One region of the Ruminococcus sp. 1001136sp1_2201st1_G3_2201SCRN_220225 genome, then DNA from elsewhere that is predicted to be linked to it. Evidence: riboswitches for the same ligand, from Rfam matches in the RefSeq annotation. Region 1 holds a riboswitch; the other holds the start of a gene.

What was found. A riboswitch is a leader RNA that binds a small molecule or an ion and turns the genes downstream of it on or off. The one in region 1 is predicted to bind thiamine pyrophosphate.
Region 2: linked by a shared signal. The riboswitch ahead of AB5642_RS00250 (thiamine-binding protein) and the one ahead of thiD (bifunctional hydroxymethylpyrimidine kinase/phosphomethylpyrimidine kinase) in region 1 are both predicted to bind thiamine pyrophosphate.

The regions. Positions count from the first base shown of each region.
Region 1 covers NZ_JBCOME010000078.1:11,437-14,625, reverse strand. The annotation lists gene cytX (putative hydroxymethylpyrimidine transporter CytX) at 1-840, opposite strand, end outside; partial or broken gene thiD (bifunctional hydroxymethylpyrimidine kinase/phosphomethylpyrimidine kinase) at 986-1,774, opposite strand; TPP riboswitch at 1,977-2,082, opposite strand; gene AB5642_RS18190 (alpha-glucosidase) at 2,154-3,189, opposite strand, start outside.
Region 2 covers NZ_JBCOME010000001.1:42,392-45,580, reverse strand. The annotation lists gene AB5642_RS00260 (AAA family ATPase) at 1-709, shown strand, start outside; gene AB5642_RS00255 (NUDIX domain-containing protein) at 802-1,308, shown strand; TPP riboswitch at 1,513-1,619, shown strand; gene AB5642_RS00250 (thiamine-binding protein) at 1,765-2,061, shown strand; gene AB5642_RS00245 (ABC transporter permease) at 2,030-2,812, shown strand; gene AB5642_RS00240 (ABC transporter substrate-binding protein) at 2,805-3,189, shown strand, end outside.

The DNA.
Region 1 (3,189 bases):
TTTGGAAAATACAGATTCAGATGAAATTCCGGCGGAGTAAGCATCCAGGAATGTGGTGGTAACAGTGGAAAATACAATGATCAGAAGGCCTGCAATTCCCAGTCCGGCTTTCACCATAATCTGAGCAATGTCGGATTCACCGGTATAAATCGCTGCACCCATACCGATTACATACATCCAGCAGCTTACAAGACCGTAAACAATAGAGCTTACAGCAGTTGCTTTCACTGGCTCCTTCGCCTCGCGGGTATAATCACTGATCAGCGGCAGCCAGGACAGTGGCATTGCAACAGAAAGCTCAACCGCAGCACCAAAGGACATGGCTTCCTCGCCAATGGCAAGTGCAGTCCCGCCATCAAAGAAGATGAGCTTGCAGAGTACCAGTGTAAGGATAAAAAGTGCTGCCATAGCGATGGTGTTGATTTTTCCAAGGTTTGTGATGCCGATAAAAATCCACAGTACGATCAGTGCACCGATTACCAGACACCATACCCAGCTTCCGGTATGTAACACACCGTTTGCGGCCAGAGCTCCGTCGTAGATCATAATAGCAGTCCAGCCAACCAGCTGAAGTACATTCAGGAAGGAGAAGAAAATCCCGCCCTTTTCCCCAAAGCTCATTTTTACAGTTTCCATTGCACTGCGGCGTGTTTTTCCGCCAATTACTCCGGCGAGGAAAAGCAGGGTACAGCCAATAATATGTCCGATGATAATGGCAAGAAGACCTTTTCCAAAGCCAAGTGAGGCAAAATAGGTTCCAGTGAGGATTTCCGCCAGGGAAACACCAGCGCCAAACCAGATCAGGCCGTTTTCAAAAATGGAAGTACGTTTTTCGGTCATGTTATTTCGCCTCCTTATCTGGTGTCGGTTTTACGGTTGAGAGTTCAGATTCTGCAGTGACAGAGGCTGCTTGTTTTGCTGACACGCCTGATTCCCCATTTGTGAAGACAGAGGCTTCTGCCGTAATCTCGTCATGTGACAGTGTGAATTCATTTTTTATTGCAAATCCGTGATCCATAGGACCACTGCCTTTTCCAAGATCCAGCATAGCAGCAAGTGCTCCGGAAATATATTTCTTTGCCCTCTCCACGGAAGTATCCAGGTCAAATCCCTTTGCCAGATTAGAAGCAATGGCACTGGATAAGGTACATCCTGTTCCGTGAGTGTTTGGATTGTTGATCCGCTTTCCCTGGAACCATTTGTAATCGCCTTTGCGCCACAGAAGGTCATTGGCGTCATTTAGCTGATGACCACCCTTGCAAAGCACTGCACAGCTGTATTTCTCTCCGATGGCAGCAGCGGCTTTGATCATATCCTCGGCAGTTTCTATTTTCATTCCGGACAGAACCTCTGCCTCCGGAATATTCGGTGTCAGGACTGTGGCCATTGGAAGAAGCTGACTTTTAAGGGCTTCAATGGCTTCATCATTGATCAGCTTGGCTCCGCTTGTGGCGACCATAACCGGGTCTACTACAATGTTCTTTGCTTCATACTGGCGAAGCTTTGTCGCAATGGTTTCAATCAAAGCGCTGGAAGATACCATTCCAATCTTCACTGCATCCGGATAAATATCTGTAAAAATATTATCCAGCTGGTCTGCCAGAAATTCTGGCGTTGCTTCCATAATACCTGTTACACCGGTAGTATTCTGTGCGGTAAGTGCGGTAATCGCACTCATGGCATATACTCCATTGCTGATCATTGTCTTGATATCAGCCTGGATACCGGCGCCTCCGCTGGAGTCACTTCCAGCGATTGTTAATGCTGTTCTCATAATTTTCTTCCTTTCTCTTGGCCTTGTTTGAAGCAGTTTCCACGAGTTATGAGTTATAACGTGAAAAAATCTTTTTACAAACCGGCACTGTTGTTATGTATGCATTAATTTTATATAGCGTCCGAAAGTGGTGCCCCCAGCCGAACGCTGCATTGCTGCCATATGAAAAAAGAGACACCCCAATGAGGTGTCTCCGAAAAAAATCAAACCCATGATGACTTCCTACGGCGGCATTATCCGCATCAGGTAATAGGGTCGAAATTCACAATTTCCTCTCAGCCTGTGTACAAGCTCCCCTGTTCTTTTGTTATTATAGTAATAATGGGAAAAATTGTCAATAAGGTGTTGGAATACAATAAATACCAAGCGTGAAAATCGTTTACGCTAACTCCACAACCAGCACCTGATATCCATGCAGCTTAACTGAATTTCCATCCAGAACCATATCCGGGTAGTTATTGATCAGCACCTTTTTGCATTCTGATGGAAGTGTAATTTCCTGCTCATCCCACTGATAATTGCCAACCACAAGCAAAGTTTTATCTCCTTTACGGTAGTATGCCATTAAATTATGCCGATCTTCCATAAAGGGCTCCAGAGCACCATACACAACGGTTTCTTTATATTCCGGATCCTTGCGAAGAGCGATCAGTTTCTTATAGAAATTAAGTACGGAATTTGGATCAATCGTCTCTTTTTCCACATTAATTGCGGTATAATTGGAATTTACCCGAAGCCACGGTGTACCAGCTGTAAATCCGGCATTTTCCTCACCAGTCCACTGCATGGGGGTACGGGCATTGTCACGGCTGCGGCGGGCAACAGCTTTCAAAGCTGCTTCCGGGGTAAGTCCGGCGTCAAGTGCAACTTTATATTCATCCAGAGTTGAAATATCATCTACCTCGTCAATAGATTTGAACGGGATATTTTCCATGCCAAGCTCCTGTCCCTGATAAATAAAGGGAAGTCCACGAAGCATGAAATTCAATGCTGCCAGCATTTTTTTGCTTGTGTCACAGCAATCACCTTCTGGAATATAGTGACTGACACCGCGAGGCTCGTCATGATTCTCGATAATATTGGAAACGAATCCGAAATCCCCCATTTTGGCCTGTGTCTCAAAACAGCAGCGCTTGTAGTCGTCAGGTGTGATTTCTTTGCAATCGTACCAGCCTTTTTCAGAACCTCCGAAAATGGTTTCGTTAAAGTCGAACATAGAAGAAAAATAACCATTGTTTCCAATAAAATCCGGGAGCTCTTCGTCTTTTGCGTTGAAAACCTCACCTACGGAAAAAGCATCGTGAGGCTTGAAGGTGCGGTCACGCATTTCTCCAAGAAATTCTCCGATTCCGGTAGCTTCCTCCAGCATTTTATTAATGCTGCAGAGTCCGTCCTCACGATCAGGCTCATAATCA
Region 2 (3,189 bases), on a different contig from region 1:
TACACATACCCTTCCGGCCTACGGACTTCTTCTGATCGGACCTGCCGGTACTGGCAAATCCCAGATAGCCTATGCAGTTGCAAGAATCCTGAAACTTCCGTGGACTACGCTGGACATGAGCTCAATTAACGACTCTAAGCAGCTTACCGGAAGCCCCCGTATTTACGCAAATGCAAAGCCCGGAATTATTATGGAGGCATTTTCCATGGCTGGTGCCTCTAATCTGGTATTTATTATTAACGAGCTTGATAAGGCAAATTCCGGCAAAGGAAATGGAAATCCGGCAGACGTACTTCTTACCCTTCTGGACAATCTTGGATTTACAGATAACTATATGGAGTGTATGATCCCAACTGGCGGTGTTTATCCAATTGCTACTGCAAATGACCGTGACCAGATCAGTGCACCGCTGATGTCCAGATTCGCAGTAATTGATATTCCGGATTATACAGCTGAGGAGAAGAAAGTAATCTTTTCCAGATTCTCTCTTCCGAAAGTTCTTAAGAGAATGCATATGGAAGAGAGTGAGTGCATTATCACAGAGGGGGCGCTGGAGGCAATCATCCAGCGTTATTCCAATACTTCAGGTATTCGTGATCTGGAGCAGGCAGCAGAGCACATTGCGGCAAATGCACTGTATCAGATCGAGGTCAACCATGTAGAGAAGGTAGAGTATACCAGAGAGATGGTGGAGGAACTTCTGAAATAGAAAAGATGAATTATTATATTCGATAACAATATTCGCAAAATAATCATAATATAAAAATATACAAGAGAAACATATAACAGGAGTGATAAAAATTGGAATTCTGGGACATCTATGATATTAACAAGAAACCTACAGGCCGCACCATGAAGCGAAACGACTGGTGCTTAAAAGACGGGGAATACCATCTCACCGTACTTGGAGTAGTGGCAAGACCAGATGGTACGTTTCTCATTACCAAACGTGTGATGACAAAAGCCTGGGCACCAGGCTGGTGGGAAGTTTCCGGCGGTGCAGCACAGGCAGGGGAATCTTCTTATGATGCTGTACTCCGCGAAGTGAAAGAGGAGACAGGCCTTGATGTAAGCGGTGCGCAGGGCGGCTATCTTTTTACTTACAAAAGAGAGAATCCAGGGGAGGGAGACAACTATTTCGTAGATGTTTACCGCTTTGTGATGGATGTGAAAGAAGAAGATCTACACCTTCAGGAAGAAGAGACAGACGGCCACATGTTTGCCACTCTGAATCAGATCAAGGAATTTGCAGCCCAGGGAAAATTCCTGCACTATGACAGTATTCAGGCTGCCTTTGAGAATCTGTAGATTTATTATATATTCTGCAGGAAATAACTGTGATATGCAGGGAGATTTTTTTTACGAATTCTGATGAAATGGGAATATTAATTAGAGCGTGCTGGTCAGACTGCGAGCAGTACAATTCTGTTAAGGGTATGTAAAATATAATTGAGATAAAAATAGTTTCTTGTAATTTGAAGAAAGGTGTATTATAATAAGCAACGAAATCTGAATAAAGACCAGGGGAGTTTCAATTGAGAAGCTGAGAGTAAGGTAGTCCTTAGACCCTTTTAACCTGTTGGATCATGCCAGTGTAGGAAGTGTTTAACGATGTAATTAGGAGCATTTGTCTGGATGGCAGGTGCTCTTTTTTCATACTGACTGACAGAGCCTGTTCAGTTCCGTCACAGTTTCAAGAATGGTTCTTATTCGATTTTTAACGCAAAGTCCTGTTTATGGGACAGAAAATAGGAGGAAAAGAAAATGAACGCAAGTGTAGCAATTCAGGTACTGCCAAATGTACAGGATGAAGAGGAAGTTATCCGCATTGTAGACGAGGTGATCGCCTACATCAGATCCACTGGTCTGAACTATTATGTAGGACCATTTGAGACCACCATTGAAGGTGATTACGACCAGCTGATGGATATTGTAAAAGAGTGTCAGCATGTAGCTGAGCGCGCAGGCTGCAAGGCTATGAGCGTATATGTTAAAATTGCATATAAACCAGAAGGGGATGTACTTACCATTGAAAAGAAAGTTACCAAACATCACCAGTAAGATACCTCCAATTGCAGCCATGGCCGTGATTCTGCTTGGCTGGGAAGTGGTAAGCATTTCGGGAATTGTTCCCTCCTACATGCTTCCATCTCCGGTAGCAGTGCTGACAGCCCTGTTTGGCGATCTGCCAACCATACTTTTCCATGCGAAATTCACTTTGCTGGAATCCTTTTACGGACTTCTCATTGGAATCGCGCTGGCATTTGTGTTTGCAACTATGATGGATCGGTTCCGTGTAATGGATCAGGCATTTTATCCGATCATGATCATTACGCAGACCATACCGACCATTGCCATTGCGCCAATTCTGGTGCTTTGGATGGGATTTGGAATGGCACCTAAGATCACTCTGGTTGTGATCACCACTTTTTTCCCAATTACAATCGGACTGCTGGATGGATATAAAAGTGTGGATCCGGATGCCATTCGTCTGATGAAGGCCATGGGAGCCAGCCGGGCACAGATTTTCCGCCATGTGAAATTTCCAGGTGCTTTGCCCCAGTTTTTTTCCGGGCTGAAAATATCTGCTTCCTATGCAGTTGTAGGAGCAGTTGTTTCTGAGTGGCTGGGTGGATTTAACGGACTTGGTGTTTATATGACCCGTGTAAAAAAAGCATATTCTTTTGATAAAATGTTTGCAGTCATTATCTTCATTGTGATCATCAGCCTTTTACTTCTTCTGGCAGTAAATATTGTCAGCCGGATCACAATGCCATGGCTGCAGGTAGAAAAGGAGAAAAATCATGAATAAGAATCTGAAAAAAGTAATCGCACCAGTTGCAGCGGCAGCTATGGTGCTTGCAGTTCCTACAGGTGTATACGCAGAAGATGGTGCACAGGAGAAAATCACATTCTGCCTGGACTGGACACCGAATACCAACCACACCGGACTTTATGTAGCACAGGCAAAAGGCTACTACGAAGAAGCTGGTCTTGATGTGGAAATCGTTCAGCCACCGGAAAATGGTGCAGCCCTTATGTGCGCAGCAGGTCAGGCTCAGTTTGCGATCGAGGCCCAGGATACCATGGCTGCTTCCCTTGCACTTGACGAGCCTCTTGGAATCACAGCAGTTGCAGGAATCATTCAGCACAACACCTCCGGAATCCTTTCCCGAAAAGGTGACGGAA